Regions from separate parts of the Agromyces sp. Y182 genome, predicted to be linked through region 2. Evidence: predicted binding sites of a transcription regulator. Region 2 holds the regulator's gene; the other holds the start of a gene.
The links. Region 2 encodes HrcA, which represses chaperone genes, less so after heat shock. Its sites were predicted from a motif close to TTNGCACTCGNNNNNNNCGAGTGCNAA; they were not measured.

Region 1 (9,475 bases), on a different contig from region 2:
ACTACCGGCGCGGCATCGACGCGGTGCACATGCGGCTGACGGTGCCGCCGGCGGTCACCCGCCCCGCCGACGACGCGGGCGAGCGCGCTGCTGGCGGCGCAGGGGTGACCCGATGAACCGCGACGCCCCGCTCATCCTCGGCATCGAGACCTCGTGCGACGAGACCGGTGTCGGCATCGTGCGCGGCACGACGCTCCTCGCCAACACGATCGCCTCATCGATGGAGGAGCACGCCCGATACGGCGGCGTCGTGCCCGAGATCGCCGCGCGTGCACATCTCGAGGCGCTCGGGCCCACGATCCGGGCGGCGCTCGCCGAGGCATCCGTCACCCTCGCCGATCTCGACGCGGTCGCGGTGACGAGTGGCCCCGGCCTCGCGGGCGCGCTCATGGTCGGCGTCGGCGCCGCCAAGGCGCTGGCCATCTCGCTCGACGTGCCGATCTACGCAGTGAACCATCTCGTCGGGCACGTCGGCGCAGATCTGCTCGACACTGCGGCTCCGCTCGAAACGCCCACTGTCGCGCTGCTCGTCTCGGGCGGGCACACTTCGCTCCTGCTCGTGCGCGACCTCGTCTCCGACGTCGAGCTCCTCGGCGAGACCATCGACGACGCCGCGGGCGAGGCGTTCGACAAGGTGGCGCGGCTCCTGGGGTTGCCGTACCCCGGCGGGCCCGAGATCGATCGAGCCGCGATCGGCGGCGACCCGCGAGCCATCCGGTTCCCACGCGGACTCACCCAGCCCAAAGACCTCGCGGCGCACCGCTACGACTTCAGCTTCTCGGGCCTGAAGACCTCCGTCGCTCGATGGGTCGAGCAGCGCGAAGCAGCCGGCGAGCCCGTGCCGGTCGCCGACGTCGCTGCGAGCTTCCGCGAAGCGGTCGCCGATGTGCTCGTGACGAAGGCCGTCGCGGCGTGCACCCGACTCGGTGTGCCGCGCCTGCTGCTCGGCGGCGGCGTCGTGGCGAATGCCCGCCTGCGCGAGTTGGCCACCGAACGAGCGGATGCCGCGGGCGTCGCGTTGCGCATTCCGCCGCTGTCGCTCTGCACCGACAACGGCGCGATGATCGCCGCACTCGGCGCGCAACTCGTGATGGCGGGGCATCCGCCGTCGACGCTCGACTTCGGTGCAGACTCGACCCTGCCGGCGACCGAGATCCAGATGGCGGCCGAGTCCGCGTCGTCACGTGCGTCGGAATCCGTGCAGCCCCGTACGTAGCGCGATAGTGTGATCACGAGACCGGATGCCGCTGTCGTTGACAGCGCCCGGGAGCGCCTGTCATCGTGGCGGGGTCGTATTCCACAGCATCGAGGAGAACCCACCGTGACCGATCCGAACCATCCTGAGCAGCCCGACGGCGCAGTGCCGCCGGTGCCGCCGGCCGAGACGCCTGCCGCACCGGTTCCGCCCGCCCCGCCGGTTCCGCCCGCTGCTGCACCCGTTCCTCCCGCAGCGCCCGCGGCGCCCGCGTACGGTCAGCCGGCACCTGCCGCGCCCGCCTACGGTCAGCCCGCGCCCGCGGCGCCCCCCTACGGAGACGCGTCGGCCAAGCCGTCGCAGGTGCTGAGCATCCTCTCCCTCGTCGGTGGCATCGTCGGCCTCGTCGCTTCGTTCTTCTACTTCGGCCTGCTGTTCTCGATCGCCGCCGTCGTGCTCGGCTTCATCGCGAAGAAGAAGGAGCCGGCCTCGAAGGGCATGTGGCTCACCGGCATCATCCTCGGTTTCGTCGGCATCCTGATCGGCGTGATCTTCATCATCATCGCGATCATCGCCTTCGCGGTGCTCGCCAACTACGGAACGACCTACGGGTCGTACTGAGGCAACCATGAGTGATCCCAAGAACCCCGACGTCCCAGAGGTGCCAGACCTCCCCGAGGTGCCGGCCGAGCCCGAGACGCCCAGCGTTCCCGAGCCCGAGCTGCCCGACGCCCCCGAGCCCGAGATTCCGAGCGCGCCCGAGCCCATCGTGCCGGTCGACGCCGCTGCGGCCGCTCCGGCATCGTCGACACCCGACGTGCCCGAAGTGCCATCGGCGCCCGAACCGCCGGCTGCTCCAGAGCCACCTGCACCGCCCGCACCACCGGTGCCCCCCGCGGCACCGAGCTACGGAGCTCCGACGCCCCCGCCGCAGCCTCCCTACGGCGCTCCCGCCGCAGGCGGCCAGCCGGCGGCGCCCGGCTATGGTGCTCCCGAGCAGCCTGCATATGGTGCGCCCGCCCAACCTCCCTATGGCGCACCGGCGCAGCCGGCGTATGGCGCACCCGCCTACGGCACTGCCGCACCGACGAGGGCGACACCCGTGCTCAGCCTGATCTCGCTCATCGCGGGCATCGTGGGGCTCATCGGCTTCTTCGTCGTCTTCATCCCGTTCGTCGGTGGGGTGCTGCAGCTGTTCATCCCGGCTGCGGCCGTCGTGCTCGGCTTCCTCGGCAAGAAGAAGGAGCCTGCTGCGAAGGGCATGTGGCTGACCGGCATCATCCTCGGTTTCGTCGGCATCGCCATCGCGCTGCTGTCGTTCGTGCTGTGGGGCATCGTCTTCTCCGGCTACGACAGCTATTACGGGTACTGAGGAGCGATCCATGGTTGAGCGCGAGGGGGTTTCGCCCGACGGCGAGACCCCCGACCGCTCTCCTGGGGCTCGCGACGACGGGTCGAACGGGGCGAGCGACGAGCGAGCGAGGTCGTTCGAGCCCTTGGCGCCGTTCCAGCCCGCCGAACCGACGTTCCGTGCCGATCCCGCGGTGCGGGAGTTCGACGTCCCGTTCGACACGGGTCAGCTCCGATCGATCTCCACCGGGCAACTGCTCATCGTGCATCGGCCGGGATCCGACCCGACCGAAGCGGTCGAAGAGCAGACGCAACGGCGGGTGTTCAGCTGGATCGCGGCCGTCGCCGGCACCATCGGCGCCGCGGCATCGCTCTTCGTGGGCTGGATGCTGCCGCTCTCCATCGCCGCGATCGTCTTTGGCGTGCTCGGCCTTCGCCGTGAGGAACGGGGGCGCACGCTGGCATTCGCCGGCATCGGCACCGGCATCGCAGGGCTCGTGTTCTCGGCCGTCTGGATCGGCTATTACGCGATCGTCTTCGGTGCTCTGCCGCACTGACGTCGTGCCGCGCTGAGGTCGTGTCGGGCTGAGGCCCTGACTGCCGTGCCGACATGCGACGGCCGACGCTTCACGCGATGACGACGGGCGGGTGGCCCCGGCAATTCGGCGAGCGTCGGCTCAGATCCGCTCGACGAGCAGGGCGACGTGCCGGCCTGCTTCGCGGGTCAGCACGATGGTCGCAGAGGCCGCGCCGCGCAACTTCAACCGGGTGCGCAGCCGGGCGGGGTCGACATCGGTGCCGCGCTTCTTGATCTCGAGTGTGCCGATGTCCCGTTCCGCCAACGCCTGTCGCAGCTGGCGCTCGTCGGCGGGCAGCCGTTCGAGCACGCGGAACCCGCGAGCGAACGGCGAGTCGAACGCGGTGTCGGCAGTGAGGTACGCGATGCCGGAGCTGAGCATCCACGCGCCGTGCGCACGGGCGAGATCACCGATCAGCCGCGCGCGAATGACGGCACCGTCGGGCTCGTACAGGTAATCGCCGAGCGGCCCGACCGGAGCGTCTTCGCTGTCGGCACCCGCCGTGAGTTCTTGGGCGGCGTCACCCCGGATGACGAGGGCGGCGCGGCGAATGCCGGGACGGGCGACCGATCCGAACCAGACCCCGAGCTCGACGAGGTCGCCGTCGACCGAGACCCACTGCGCCTCTGCTCCTGCGGGGATCACGCCGCGATCGGTGCCGGGGCCGAGCTTGACTCCGACGGGCATGCGCTCACCCAGCCCGAAGGCGAAGTCGAGCGAGGGGGAGTAGTCGGCGGCATCCGTGATTCTCGTCGTCGTGCCGCCTGTGGTCGTTCGTCGCGCCGGATCGAGCCACGCCCCGTCGATGCCGCCGAGGGCGACCTGCTCCGCCTGCTCGTGCAGCACTCGCACCCGGGGAAAGGGCGTGAGATTGTACGCTGCGATCGCTGCGGTGACCTCGTCGGCCTCGGCGGCCGTGACCTCGAGGTCGATCGCCGCCATGGCGAGGGCATCGCCCCCGATGCCGCAGCCGAGGTCGGCCACATGGCCGACACCGGCCCTCGAGAAGCGTCCGGCGTGCAGGGCCGCGACCTTCAACCGTGTCGCCTGTTCGAGGCCGGCTTCGGTGAAGAGCATCCGCGAGGCGAACGGGCCAAACTTCGCCTCGGCCTTCGCTCGGAGCTTCGCCTGGCTGAGCACGGCAGCCACGAGACTGGGTCGATGCCCTTGCTTGCGAAGGTCGGCGACGGTCTTGACGATGTCGGCCTTCGAGTCCCAGTCGGGCAGCCCGTCGAGCAGCGTGAGGCCCTCTGGCGAGAGCAGTTCGACGAGTTCAGCGCGATCCACCCGGCCACGCTAGCATCGCGTCGCGGCAGCGTTCGCCTGTGGCTGAACGGGCTGGCACTCACGTTGCACGAGTGCCAAATCGCGCCTAGACTCGGTTTAGCACTCTCGCTCTGAGGCTGCCAACCAGTCTTCGTCAAGAAAGAGGTCAACCGTGTCGGTTTCCATCAAGCCGCTCGAGGATCGCATCGTCATCAAGCAGGTCGAGGCCGAGCAGACCACCGCATCGGGTCTGGTCATCCCCGACACTGCCAAGGAGAAGCCCCAAGAGGGCGAGGTCGTGGCAGTGGGCCCCGGTCGCATCGATGACAACGGCAACCGCATCCCGCTCGACGTCGCAGTCGGCGACAAGGTGATCTACTCGAAGTACGGCGGCACCGAGGTGAAGTTCGACGGCGACGACCTCCTCGTCCTGTCGGCTCGCGACGTGCTCGCGGTCGTCGTCCGCTAAGGCGACACGATTACATTCGAGGCCCGGATGCCCCAGTGGGGCATCCGGGCCTCGTCGTCGTTCGGGCGAGCGGATGCCGCGGCATCCGCTCACCCGAACCTCTTGCCCGCCGCTCTCGTCATCCCCACCCGGGCGTAGTCTGTGCTGGTGTCATCCCGCTCCGAGACCGTGCCATCCGCCTCGACGACTCCGACGGCGGGAGTGAGCCGCTCGGGCCTCTTCTTCGCGATCGGCGCCTACGGCTTCTGGGGCTTCCTCCCCATCTACTTCATCGCGCTCGCCCCTTCGGCGCCGTTCGAGATCGTGGCCTGGCGGGTGCTGTTCTCGATCGTCTTCTGCGCCCTGCTCATCACGGTCACGCGCGCGTGGCGGCCGCTTGCGGTGCTCTTGCGCGATCGCCGCATCGTGCTCACGATGGGGCTCGCCGGTCTCCTCATCTTCATCAACTGGCAGACCTACGTCTACGCGACGCTCTCCGGCCAGGTGGTCGAGGCTGCGCTCGGCTACTTCATCAACCCGATCGTGACGGTCTTCCTCGGCGTGCTCGTGTTGCGCGAGCGCCTGAACCTCACCCAGTGGATCGCGGTCGGCATCTCGATCGTCGCGGTCGTGGTGCTCGCGTTCGGATACGGCCAGTTGCCGTGGATCGCACTCGTGCTGGCGTTCTCGTTCGGCTTCTACGGACTCATCAAGAAGCGCGTCGGCCCGAAGGTCGACGCGGTCTCCGGACTCACGATCGAGACCATATGGCTCGCACCGCTCGCCGTGGTGCAGCTCGTGTTCGTCGCCATGACCACGGGGCTCACGATCGGCACGGTGAGTGTGTGGCACACGGTGCTGCTGATCGGCCTCGGCGCGGTCACCGCGGTGCCGCTCCTGCTCTTCGCGGCGGCTTCCCGACGACTGCCGCTCATTTTCATGGGCTTCATCCAGTATTTCGCGCCATTCATCCAGTTCCTCGTCGGAGTCGTCGTGCTGCACGAGCCGATGCCGCTCGAGCGCTGGATCGGCTTCGGGCTCGTCTGGGTGGCGCTCATCGTGCTGACGGTCGATCTGTTGCGCGGCGTTCGCGTGTCGAGACGGCTGGTCGTCGAGCCCGCGTGACCCGTGTCCCGAGCGGGCCGGGTGGCGAACCGGTGAGCGGATGTCGCAGGCGCGCGATTTTCGCGTGAACGGGCGGTTTCTCGCTGATTCCGTGCGCCGAATCAGGGGGAGGTGTCGGCGAGATAACGATTGCCGCGGTGTTACATGGTTGTGACCGCCCTGACTTGTTTCCGCCATTGGCGCGGAATACTGTCAAACAACGGCGTCACCATGGCGCTGCATTGTGTACCAATTTCCTTCAGTCCCAAGGAGCAACATGAGCGTATTCGCGAAGGCCTCGGCCTCGCGCTCGGCTCGCGCAGCCTGGACGGGCATCGCCATCGCTGGCGTCAGTGCCCTTCTCCTCACCGCGTGCAGTTCGGGTGCCCCCGCCCCCGCCGATTCCGACGAACCTGCCGACACCGGCGACGCGCTGCCCATCGCCGAGGGCGAGCGCGACCTGTCGCTCAAGCTCGGAACGATCCTTCCGCAGAGTGGTGCGCTCGCGTTCCTCGGCCCGCCCGAAGAGGCCGGCGTTCAGCTCGGTGCCGATGACGTCAACGCGGTCGCGGACTCCGGTCTCGGCGTCGAGATCATCTTCCGCGACTCGGGTGACACCACCACCGACACCGCGACCGTCTCCGTGACCGACCTCCTCTCGCAAGACGTGTCGGCCATCATCGGTGCAGCGTCGTCGGGCGTCTCGAAGACCGTCATCGACCAGATCGTCGCTGCAGGAGTCATCCAGTTCTCGCCGGCGAACACTTCGGCCGACTTCACCGAGTACAACGACAACGGACTCTTCTGGCGCACCGCTCCCTCCGACGTGCTCCAGGGCGAGGTGCTCGGCAACCTGATCGCCGAAGACGGCAACGCGACGCTCGGCCTGATCGTGCTGAACGACTCCTATGGCACGGGTCTCGCGGAGTTCACCAAGACCGCCTTCGAGGCGGCCGGCGGTGAAGTCGTCGCAGAGGCGCTCTTCAACGAGGGCGACTCGAGCTTCGATGCCCAGATCGCTGAAGTGACGGCTGCCAACCCCGACGCGATCGCACTGATCACGTTCGACCAGGCGAAGATCATCACGCCGGCGCTCGTCGGTGCGGGCTACCCGAATGACCAGCTGTACTTCGTCGACGGCAACCTGTCGGACTACAGTGCAGACTTCGCCCCCGGCCTCGTGGCCGGTTCGAAGGGCACGCTCCCCGGTCTCGACACTGGAACGCTCGGTGACTTCACCGACCGTCTGCTCGAGGTCGACCCCGCGCTGGCCGACTTCAGCTACGCGGCTGAGTCGTACGACGCGGTCGTGCTTCTCTCGCTGGCGGCGTACGCGGCCAACAGCACCGAGGGCCCCGAGATCGCCAAGTACCTGCGTCAGGTCTCGGGCGGCTCAGGCGACGGCGAGAAGGTCACGAGCTACGAAGAGGGCGTCGCGCTCCTCGAAGAGGGCAAGCAGATCGACTACGACGGCCCCTCGGGCCCGATCACCTTCGATGAGAACGGAGACCCGACGGAAGCCACCATCGGCATCTTCCAGTACCTCGACGACAACACCTACGAGCGCATCGGTGACGGCTGATCCGCTGAGTGAGTGAACGACAGGGCCCCGACTTCGGTCGGGGCCCTGTTGCGTGCGGTGGCGGTGTGCGGTGGTTGCGTGCGGTGGCGGCGTGCGGTGGCTGCGAGTGCCGGCTGCGAGTGGTGCGGGGCCCGGGTTTCGGCCGGGACCTTCGCGGCAGCCGTGGCATGCGAAGAGGGGCGGATGCCGCAGCATCCGCCCCTCTTCGTGTCGTGCCGTGCTCAGTCGTCGTCTTGGCCCAGCGTTCCCAAGTAGAGGCCGATGACCTTCGGGTCGTTCAACAGCTCGCGGCCCGTGCCGTGGTAGGCGTCGCGGCCCTGGTCGAGCACGTATCCGCGATCGCAGATCTGCAGGCAGCGGCGTGCGTTCTGCTCGACCATGATGGTCGTCACGCCGGCCTTGTTGATCTCCTTGACCCGGAGGAACGCCTCGTCTTGCCGCACGGGCGAGAGCCCGGCAGAGGGCTCGTCGAGCAGCATCACGTGGGGACCCATCATGAGTGCGCGCGACATGGCGACCATCTGCCGTTCTCCGCCCGAGAGTGAGCCGGCACGCTGGCCGAGACGCTTCGCGAGTTCAGGGAAGATCTCGGTGACGAACTCCAGCCGCTCCTTGAGGCCCTTCGGCTTCAGGTACATGCCCATCTCGAGGTTCTCCTGGATGGTCAGCGAGGGGAACACGTTGTTCGTCTGCGGGACGAAACCGACGCCCTGCGCGACGAGTTTGTTCGCCTGGAGGTTGGTGATCTCTTCGCCGTGCAGGTAGATGCCGCCTTCGCGCACCTTCACGAGACCGAAGATCGCCTTCAGGAGCGTCGACTTTCCGGCGCCGTTCGGGCCGATGATGCCGATGAGCTCGCCGGGCGCGGCCGTGAGCGAGCATCCGTTGAGGATGTTCACTCCGGGCAGGTACCCCGCGACGACGTTGCGCACGTCGACGACGAGATCGGTGGCCGGCGGCTCGGCGACCGCCGGTGCTGGGCTACTGTTCGTCATCGATGAGCTCCTTCAGTACTTCGATGTGCTCGCTGTCGGTGCTGCCGAGGTCGGCATCGTGGTGGGCCCCGAGGTACGCGTCGATGACTGCGGGGTTTTCCATCACCACGTGGGGATCGCCCTCGGCGACGACACGACCCTCGGCCATCACGATGACCCAGTCGGCGATGTGGCGCACCATGTGCATGTCGTGCTCGACGAAGAGCACGGTCATGCCCTCGGCCTTGAGGTTCAGGATGTGGTCGAGCAGCGACTGGGTGAGCGCGGGGTTCACCCCGGCCATCGGCTCATCGAGCATGACCAGTGTCGGGTCGCTCATGAGCGCCCTGGCCATCTCGAGGAGCTTCCGCTGCCCGCCCGACAGGCTCGCCGCGTAGTCGTCCTTCTTCGCGTCGAGCTTGAACCGGGTGAGGAGATCGAGCGCCTTCTCTTCGATCTCATCGTCTTGCTTGCGCCAGAGCGAGGGAATGAGCGAGCGGAACAGATTCTCACCGATCTGGTCCTTCGCGCCGAGCTTCATGTTGTCCATGACCGACAGGAGGCCGAGCGACTTCGTCAGCTGGAAGGTGCGGATCAGGCCCATGCGTGCCACGCGGTAGGCCGGCACGTGGGCGAGCGGTCGTCCTTCGAACGACCAGGTGCCCGTGTCCGGCCGGTCGAATCCGGTCAGGAGATTGAAGAACGTGGTCTTGCCGGCACCGTTCGGCCCGATCAGTGCGGTGATCGCGCCGCGCGGGATCTCGACGTGCTCGACGTCGACGGCGATGAGGCCGCCGAACGTTCGCTTGACGCTGTCGGCGACCAGGATCGGGTCGACCTTCTTGACTCCGGGCGCCGGGTCGCCGACGTGGAGCCCGGTCGACTTGACCGGCTTCGAGGAGGCTTGTTCATTTGACAAAAGCGAGCTCCTTTCGGTTTCCGAGGATGCCTTGTGGCATGAACACCACTATCAACATG
Region 2 (9,475 bases):
ACGACCATCTGCGATCCGAATCCGAGCCGGGTGAGGAACATCTTCATCTGCTCTGGCGTGGTGTTCTGCGCCTCGTCGAGCACGACGAACGAGTCGTTCAAGGTGCGTCCACGCATGTAGGCCAGCGGTGCGACCTCGATCGTGCCGGACGCGAGCAGCTTGGGCACGAGCTCTGGGTCCATCATCTCGTTGAGCGCGTCGTAGAGCGGGCGCAGGTACGGGTCGATCTTGTCCGTCAACGTACCGGGGAGGAACCCGAGCCGCTCCCCTGCCTCGACGGCGGGTCTCGTCAGGATGATGCGACTGACCTCTTTGCGCTGCAACGCCTGCACGGCCTTGGCCATCGCGAGGTACGTCTTGCCGGTGCCTGCTGGGCCGATGCCGAAGACGATGGTGTGCTCGTCGATCGCGTCGACGTAGCGCCGCTGCCCCTCGGTTTTGGGCCGGATGGTCTTGCCTCGGCTCGAGATGATCACCTGCCCGAGCAGTTCGGACGGCTTGGCGTTGGGATCGGCGTCGAGCATGCGGGCCGAGCTCCTCACTTCGGTGGGGGTGGGGTCTTGCCCGTTCTTCACAAGCTCCAGCAGTTCTTCGATGAGGCGGCGCACGCGCACGCGATCGTCGACGTCGCCGCGGATCGCGATCTCGTTGCCGCGCACGTGCACGGCCACGCCGGGGTATTCGCGCTGGATGGTCGTGAGCAGCCGGTCTTGCGGTCCGAGCAGTCGCACCATGGCGATGCCGTCGATGCTGAGCCGTTCCTCGTCGGCCTCGGCGGGCTGCGAGGCGTCTCCGGCACCGATGGGGTCACTCATCGGCAAGCGTGGCCTCCTCGAGACCGCCGTCACGGCTGTTGTTCGCGAGCACGTGCGCGTGCACGTGGAAGATGGTCTGGCCGGCGGCGGCGCCCGTATTGAAGACGAGACGGAACTGGCCGTCGGCGAGTTCGTCGGCGACGCCGTGCGCGACCTCGACGAGTTCGGCGAGGAGACCCGGGTCGCCGGCTGCGAGCTCGACGACATCGCGGTACTCCCCCGACTTCGGGGTCACCACGACGTGCACCGGCGCCTTGGGCGCGACGTCGTGGAAGGCGATGATGCGGTCGGTCTCCGCGACCAGCCGCGCGGGGATCTCACGAGCGGCGATTCGCTCGAAGAGAGTCGGTTCTGCGCGGGACGAGGTCATTCCACCATCGTAGCGACGGATGCCTCACCACCGCCCGAGTGCCGCGTTCAGCACGGCGATCGCGGCCGGCCCGGCCGTCGAAGTACGAAGCACGGATGCCCCGAGCCGCACGGGTTCCGCACCGGCCGCTGTGAGGCGCTCCAACTCTCCCGGGGCGATGCCGCCCTCGGGACCGACCACGAGCGCAAGATCACGCCCATCAGGTTGGATGTCGGTCAGCGTCGCCGTCGCCGTCGGCTCGAGCAGCAGCATCCGTTGCCCGCCGAGTCGCTCGGCGAGCTGTGCGGTCGTCGTGACCGGCGAAACCACCGGCAACCAGGCGCGGATCGATTGCTTGACGGCTTCGCGCACGATCGAAGCCCATCGCAGTCGGCCCTTCTCTGCTTTCGGACCCTCCCACCGGGAGACGGAGCGGCTCGCCGCCCATGGCACGATCACGTCGACGCCGAGCTCGGTCGCCGCTTGCACCGCGAGCTCGTCTCGGTCGCCTTTCGCCAGCGCCTGCACGAGTGTGATGCGCGGCGACGGCGGCTGTTCGGCGATGACCTCGTCGACGCTGAGTTCGAGCTCGCGCGCACCCGTCGAGGCCACGACGCCGTGCACGAGCGTGCCGTGGCCGTCGCCGATCGCGATGCGCTCGCCCGTTCGTACCCTTGAGACGGTCACGGCGTGCCGCGCCTCGTCGCCGGAGAGCGCGACGGTGCCGCCGGATACGACGGCCGAGAGGTCGAGCGATTCGTCGAGGTAGAGGTGACTCACCGGGGCATCCGCCTAACCGAGGAACCGGTCACGCAGTCGGGCGAAGATGCCCTGCTGGAAGTGGCTGAGCTCGGGCTCGGGCGCCTTCTTCGAGGCGGCGAACTGCTGCATGAGCTCGCGCTCCTTCGAGGAGAGCTTCGTGGGGGTGACGATCTGCACGCCGACCTTCAGGTCGCCGCGGCCTGCACCGCGCAGCCGAGTGACGCCTCGGTCTTTCACGGTGAGGATCTCGCCGCTCTGGAGCCCTGCCTTCAGCTCGAGTTCGACGTCGCCGTCGAGTGCGGGGATGTTGGCCGTCGTGCCGAGGACCGCGTCGGTCATCGCGACCTCGAGCGTGCACAGCAGGTCATCGCCGTTCCGGCTGAACACCTCGTGGTTCTTGACCTTGATCTCGAGATACAGGTCGCCGTTCGGACCGCCGGCGGGGCCGGCCTCGCCGGAGCCCGGCATCTGCAGACGAACCCCGGTGTCGACACCGGCGGGAACGTCGACCGGCACCGTGCGACGCGCACGCACGCGGCCCTGCCCCTGGCAGGTCACGCACGGCGTCGCGATGATCGTGCCGTAGCCGCGGCAGGTGCCGCAGGGGCTCGAGGTCATGACGTTGCCGAGCAGCGAACGCACCGAGCGCTGGATCGAGCCGGTGCCGTGGCAGATGTCGCACGTGACGGGTGAGGTGCCGGGCTGGCAACACGAGCCGTGGCACGTCTCGCACGTGACCGCCGTGTCGACCTCGATGTCGCGGTGCGTGCCGAAGATCACCTCGTCGAGGCCCACCTCGACCCTGATGAGCGCGTCTTGACCCCGCTCCCGGCGCGATCTCGGACCCCGGCTCTGTTGGCCGGCGCCGAAGAAGGTCTCGAAGATGTCGCCGAAGCCGCCGAAGTTCTGACCACCACCGAAGCCGCCCTGACCTCCGAGGTCGTACTGCTCGCGCTGCCGGGCATCGGAGAGCACGTCGTACGCGTGCGTGACCTCTTTGAATCGCTCGGATGCCTCGGCGCCCGGATTGACGTCGGGGTGGAGCTCCCGGGCGAGACGACGGTACGCCTTCTTGATCTCGTCGGGGGTGGCGTCGCGCGAGACGCCGAGGACCTCGTAATGGTCGGCCACGGAGGGCTTGTCCTTTCGATTGCCGGATGCCGGTCGGGTGCGACGGGCGGCGGGTTCAGCTCTCGCCGAGCGTGCGGGAGAGGTAACGTGCGACGGCGCGAACGGCCGCCATGCTGGTGGAGTAGTCCATGCGGGTGGGCCCGACGATGCCGAGTCGCGAGATGTCGCGGCCGGGGATCGAGAAGGCGCTCGAGACGACCGAGGTCTCGCCGAGGCCGAACGACGCGTTCTCGCGCCCGATGCGCACGGTGACCGCATGCTCGTCGGTCGCCATCTCGCCGAAGAGTTTCAGCAACGTGACCTGCTCCTCGATCGCCTCGATCACGCCGAGGATCGAGCCGGCGAAGTCCTGCTCGGTGCGCACGAGGTTCGCGGCCCCGGCCACGACGAGCCGCTCGGTGCGCTGTGCGCGTGCCTGTTCGGCGAGCGTGGTCGCGAGCGTGTGCAGCACCGCGGCGTGCCGGCTGTCAGCGCCGTCGATCTCCCCGGAGAGCGCCTCGGCGGCATCCGCCATCGTGCGACCACCGGCGATCTCGTTCAACCTCGCCCGCAGGGCGTCGAGCGTGTGCTCGTCGACCGGTTCTTCGAGTTCGGCGAGGCGCTGTTCGACCTGGCCTGAATCGGTGATGAGGATGCAGAGCACCCGATCGGCTGCGAGGGAGACCAGCTCCACGTGACGCACGCGGTCGCTGCCGAAGCTCGGGTACTGCACGACCGCGAGCTGCTTGGTGAGTTGGGCGATGAGGCGCACCGTTCGAGCCAGCAGCTCGTCGAGGTCGCTCGACTCGCCGAGGAACGTCTCGATCGCCTGCCGCTGGGCAGAGGTCAGCGGGCGCACGTCGGTGAGCTGGTCGACGAAGACGCGGTAGCCCTTGTCGGTCGGAATGCGACCCGACGAGGTGTGCGGAGCCGCGATCAGCTCTTCTTCTTCGAGGAGGGCCATGTCGTTGCGGATCGTCGCGGCCGACACGCCGAAGGCGTGCCGCTCGACGATCGTCTTCGACCCGACGGGCTCGCGTGATGCGACATAGTCCTGAACGATCACGCGCAGCACGGCGAGGCTGCGTTCCGAGACCATGGCCCTCGCTTCCGTCAGACGCTTAGCACTCGTTCTGAGTGAGTGCCAATCATATCGCGACATCCCGTGACGAAGCCGTTGCCACCAGCGGGCGGCGGCGCTAGCTTATGGGTATCCCCGCGAGTCACCCCCTTGCAGCGATGCCCGATCGCGCGAGACGCGGTTCACCCGAGAACCCCGAAAGGCACCCGCCATGACCGATCCGAACTCATCAGCACCCGATCAGAACGTTCCGCCCGCCCAACCGGTCGCAGCTGCGCCGCTCGCACAAGAGCAAGATGTGCAGTGGGGCTCGTTCGCGCACCTCGGCGGCATCCTCGGATTCCTGCCGGCCCTCATCATCTGGCTCGTCTTCAAAGACAGGGGCTCCTTCACGAACACCGAGGCGAAAGAGGCGCTGAACTTCCAGATCACGATCCTCATCGCCTACGTCGTCGGCTGGATCCTGACGATCATCTTCATCGGCGTCCTCGTCGTGTGGGCGGCATGGATCGTGAGCGTCGTCTTCTCGATCATCGCGTTCCTCAAGGCGAAAGACGGCCAGCACTACCGCTACCCGTTCGCGATCCGCCTCATCAAGTAGTCCGGGCCGGAGCGCGCCGGGCGAATTCCGTACCCGGCGCGCGCCACTGTGCCAGCATGGGATGGTTGAAAGCTCGCCTGTCGTGCGACGAGACCGAATATCGCCTTCGGGCGAACCGATCAAGGAGACAACATGTCCGACGCCACCCCGCCTCCCCCGCCGCCGCCGCCGAACCCCTACCAGCAGGGCGCGCAGCTCAGTCCGGCCGACGAGAAGCTCTGGGCGACGCTCGTTCACGTGGGTGGCATCTTCTTCAGCTTCATTCCCGCCCTGATCGGCTATCTCGTGCTGAAAGACCGCGGGCCGTTCGTGCGCGCCCACACCGCGACCGCGTTGAACTTCCAGATCACCATGGCGATCGCCTACGTCGTCGGCACCATCCTGACCTTCATCGTCATCGGCATCTTCGTACTGCTCGCGGTCTACATCGTCAACATCGTCTTCAGCATCATCGCCGCAGTCAAGGCGAACCAAGGCCAGCCCTACACCTACCCGCTCTCGATCAAGTTCGTGAGCTGAGCTCCGACGACTCGTCGAGCAGGCGCCTGACCACGACATCAGCGAGCAGCCGCCCTCTTCTGGTGAGTACCAACTCACCGGAGAGGGCGGTTTTCGCGTCCACGAGGCCATCGGCGATGAGCCCCGCCACGGCGTGACGCCCACCCGCGTGCAGTGACGCGATGTGGACTCCCTCGCTGATCCTCGTCAGGAGCATCACACGTTCGGTCTCGCGGGTCGGGGCATCGAGCACTTCCCGGCCCACCGCAGGTGACACGCCCGCGGTCACCCGATCGGCATACGCGGAGGGGTGCTTCGCGTTCCACCAACGCACCCCGCCCACGTGACTGTGCGCGCCGGGCCCCACGCCCCACCAGTCGTCGCCACGCCAGTACCCGAGGTTGTGACGCGAGCGATGCGAGGCATCCGTCGCCCAGTTGCTGACCTCGTACCACCCGTAGCCCGCGGCGGCGAGTCGCTCATCTGCGAGCTCGTACATGTCCGCCTCGAGGTCGTCTGACGGAGTCGCGAGTTCGCCGCGGCGGATCTGCCGGGCGAGCTTCGTGCCGTCTTCGACGATGAGGGCGTAGGCGCTCAGGTGATCGGGCTCCTGCGCGATCGCCTGGTCGAGACTCAACCGCCAGTCGTCGATCGACTCCCCCGGCGTGCCGTAGATGAGGTCGAGGCTGACGTCGAGGCCCGCGTCGCGTGCCCAACCGACGACGAGCGGCACCCGTGCAGGGTCGTGCGTGCGGTCGAGTGCGGCGAGCACGTGCGGCACCGCCGACTGCATGCCGAACGACACCCGGGTGAACCCGCCCTCGGCGAGGCGCACGAGATCGTCGGGGCCGACCGAGTCGGGGTTCGCCTCGGTCGTGACCTCGGCGCCGGGAACGAGCCCGAACTCCTGGCGCACAGCGTCGAGCATCCGCACGAGGTCGGTCGCGGGCAGCAGCGTCGGCGTGCCGCCGCCGAAGAAGACCGTCGAGGCGGGGCGTTCAGGCAGGGCGGATGCCGCGAGCATCTGCCGCGACATCCGGACCTCGGCGATCGCATGGTCGGCGTAATCTACCTGCCTCGCACCGCGAAGCTCATCGGAGGTGTACGTGTTGAAGTCGCAGTAGCCGCAGCGCACGCGGCAGAACGGCACGTGGATGTACACGCCGAACGCACGTTGGCCAGCGCCGACGGCGGTCGATGCCGGCAGGAGCCCGTCGGCCGGTGCCGGGTCGCCGAGGGGCAGAGCGGAGGCCACGCCTACGCGCCGCCCGCGGGGTGCAACGCCCGGAGCTCGAGCTTCGTGAGCTCGCGCCGGCGCTTGCGCTGCATCGGTGCGGAGACCCCCGAGGTCGCGAGAATGGATCGGATCGTGAGCCACACCGTGTCGTCATCTCGGCGCTCGAGGATGAAGGACTCCTCACCGCTCTCGGGGCCGTCACCCGTCGTGCCGTAGGCGAAGCCGATGCGGTCGGGCTCGTCGATGACGTAGACGACGAGCACGGGGGTCTTCGCGGCGCCGAACCGGCGCTGGCGCTGCAGGGTGGCGGTCATGCCCGCGGCGACATAGGGTGTGCCGTCGGCACCGAAGCGTTCCTCGCTGCGCGCGGCGGGCTGTTCGCCGAGCGGCGACCCCTCGGCGTCGTAGACGATGCCGGGGTACTGCGCACCGGTGCCGGACGAGACGTCCGTCACCTCGAAACCTGCACCGCGCTGGATGCCCCAGGTCATGAGCGATTCTGCAGCGCGCTCGAAGCGGTCGACGCCCGATCCCAGTCGCACCGCGTCTTCGGCAGGCCGATACCCGGCGGGCGGATACCGAAGCAGGTCGGGTGCGAGGGTCGCCCCGATCGCCCCGTAGGTGACCGATTGGTCGGTGAACGTGTTTCGGCGGGTCATCCGTCGACCTTTCCTCTGGTGCGACGCCGCACCGGCGCGCAGGTCGGGCGCGGCATTCGGGCGGCAGGCATCCGTCGATTCTACGGATGTCTCCTGTGACCGTTCCGGCGGCGGCTCGCCGCGATCACGCAGACGGCCGAACGGAACGCTACTTCTTGTCTTTCTTCTCCACGTCGCCGGAGAGCGCGGCGATGAACGCCTCTTGGGGAACCTCGACACGGCCGACCATCTTCATGCGCTTCTTGCCCTCCTTCTGCTTCTCGAGGAGCTTGCGCTTGCGGCTGATGTCACCGCCGTAGCACTTGGCCAGCACGTCTTTGCGCATCGCACGGATCGACTCGCGCGCGATGATGCGGGCACCGATGGCCGCCTGGATCGGCACCTCGAACTGCTGGCGCGGGATGAGTTCGCGCAGGCGACCGGTCATGAGCACGCCGTAGGCGTAGGCCTTGTCGCGGTGCACGATCGCGCTGAACGCATCGACCTGCTCACCCTGCAGCAGAATGTCGACCTTGACGAGGTCGGCGGCCTGGTCGCCGGTGGGTTCGTAGTCGAGCGAGGCGTAGCCCGCGGTCTTCGACTTCAGCTGGTCGAAGAAGTCGAAGACGATCTCGCCGAGCGGCATGTTGTAGCGGATCTCGACCCGGTCTTCGCCGAGGTACTCCATGCCGATGAGCGCTCCGCGACGGGACTGGCAGAGCTCCATGATCGTGCCGACGTAGTCTTTCGGCGCGAGGATCGCGGCGCGCACCATCGGCTCGCGAACCTCGACGATCTTCGTGCCGGTCGGGAACTCGCTCGGGTTCGTGACCGTAACGGTCTTCTTGTCTTCGGTCGTGACCTCGTAGATCACCGACGGCGCCGTCGCGATGAGGTCGAGCCCGAACTCGCGCTCGAGGCGCTCGGTGACGATCTCGAGGTGCAGGAGCCCGAGGAATCCGCAGCGGAAGCCGAAGCCGAGCGCGACCGAGGTCTCGGGTTCGTAGACGAGTGCGGCATCGGAGAGCTTCAGCTTGTCGAGAGCCTCGCGGAGCTCGGGGTAGTCGCTGCCATCGATCGGGTAGAGACCGGAGAAGACCATGGGCAGCGGTTCGGTGTAGCCGGGCAGCGCCTCGGTGGCGGGCTTCGCGGCGGTCGTGACGGTGTCGCCGACCTTCGACTGGCGCACGTCTTTCACACCGGTGATGAGATAACCGACCTCGCCGATGCCGAGGCCCTTCGACGGGGTCGGCTCGGGCGAACTCACGCCGATCTCGAGGATCTCGTGGGTCGCCTTCGTCGACATCATCTGGATGCGCTCACGCGGGTTCAGGTGGCCGTCGATCATGCGCACATAGGTGATGACGCCGCGGTAGCTGTCGTAGACGGAGTCGAAGATCATCGCGCGCGCCGGGGCATCCGCTCGGCCCACCGGCGCCGGGATGCGCTCGACGACGCGGTCGAGCAGCTCTTCGACACCGACACCGGTCTTGCCCGAGACCTTCAGCACGTCGTCGGGCGAACCGCCGATGAGGTCGGCGAGCTCTTTCGCGTACTTCTCGGGATCGGCCGCCGGCAGGTCGATCTTGTTCAGCACCGGGATGATCTCGAGATCGTTCTCGAGCGCCAGGTAGAGGTTCGCGAGCGTCTGCGCCTCAATGCCCTGTGCCGCATCGACGAGCAGGATCGCGCCCTCGCACGCAGCGAGTGAACGGGAGACCTCGTAGCTGAAGTCGACGTGGCCCGGGGTGTCGATCATGTTCAGGGCGTACGAGGTCTCGCCCACCTGCCACGGCATGCGCACAGCCTGGCTCTTGATCGTGATGCCGCGCTCGCGCTCGATGTCCATGCGGTCGAGGTACTGGGCACGCATGTCGCGATCGCTCACGACACCGGTGATTCCGAGCATGCGGTCGGCAAGGGTCGACTTGCCATGGTCGATATGCGCGATGATGCAGAAATTGCGGATCAGCGCGGGGTCGGTGGCGGCAGGCACCGGCGGGTTAGCAGCTCTCGGAGACATCCTGTCGATTCTCCCATGACTTCCGTTCAGACTTTCGACGGATGCCGCGCGCGAGGCCCCCGGGCTACGCTCGGAGCACATGGCCGTGATCGAGATTCCCGACACGCGCGTGGCGCCTTCGGCGCTCCGTCCGGTCTTCACCGCGCTCCGACTCGGCCTGCACGTGCTCGTCGTAGGGCTCGCGCTCTTCGTCGTCGTGCGAGCGTTGCTCGCCGATTCGCCCGATGAGGTCTCCGTGACGATCCTCGCGGTCGCATTTCTCGCCTGGTACGGCGCCGGCATCGCGGCGGCCCACCGCCACCTGCCGACCTGGGTGCGAGTGGTCTGGCTGATCGGGCTCCTCGGGCTCTGGGTGGGCATG

Region 1: a site for HrcA is predicted at 4,462-4,488, ahead of groES (co-chaperone GroES). Genes of this name have one in related genera too.

Annotation. Positions count from the first base shown of each region.
Region 1 covers NZ_JCAIUF010000001.1:2,897,263-2,906,737, forward strand. Annotated here, with positions in the region: gene AC1C2R_RS13335 (GNAT family N-acetyltransferase) at 1-116, shown strand, start outside; gene tsaD (tRNA (adenosine(37)-N6)-threonylcarbamoyltransferase complex transferase subunit TsaD) at 113-1,216, shown strand; gene AC1C2R_RS13345 (DUF4190 domain-containing protein) at 1,322-1,816, shown strand; gene AC1C2R_RS13350 (DUF4190 domain-containing protein) at 1,824-2,567, shown strand; gene AC1C2R_RS13355 (DUF4190 domain-containing protein) at 2,578-3,102, shown strand; gene AC1C2R_RS13360 (class I SAM-dependent methyltransferase) at 3,223-4,410, opposite strand; gene groES (co-chaperone GroES) at 4,562-4,858, shown strand; gene rarD (EamA family transporter RarD) at 5,006-5,962, shown strand; gene AC1C2R_RS13375 (ABC transporter substrate-binding protein) at 6,219-7,523, shown strand; gene AC1C2R_RS13380 (ABC transporter ATP-binding protein) at 7,745-8,518, opposite strand; gene AC1C2R_RS13385 (ABC transporter ATP-binding protein) at 8,505-9,416, opposite strand; gene AC1C2R_RS13390 (branched-chain amino acid ABC transporter permease) at 9,406-9,475, opposite strand, start outside.
Region 2 covers NZ_JCAIUF010000002.1:187,326-196,800, reverse strand. Annotated here, with positions in the region: gene AC1C2R_RS15480 (PhoH family protein) at 1-815, opposite strand, end outside; gene AC1C2R_RS15475 (HIT domain-containing protein) at 808-1,185, opposite strand; gene AC1C2R_RS15470 (16S rRNA (uracil(1498)-N(3))-methyltransferase) at 1,210-1,944, opposite strand; gene dnaJ (molecular chaperone DnaJ) at 1,957-3,057, opposite strand; gene hrcA (heat-inducible transcriptional repressor HrcA) at 3,113-4,135, opposite strand; gene AC1C2R_RS15455 (DUF4870 domain-containing protein) at 4,329-4,718, shown strand; gene AC1C2R_RS15450 (DUF4870 domain-containing protein) at 4,851-5,237, shown strand; gene hemW (radical SAM family heme chaperone HemW) at 5,221-6,471, opposite strand; gene AC1C2R_RS15440 (DUF1990 domain-containing protein) at 6,474-7,112, opposite strand; gene lepA (translation elongation factor 4) at 7,261-9,114, opposite strand; gene AC1C2R_RS15430 (sensor histidine kinase) at 9,194-9,475, shown strand, end outside.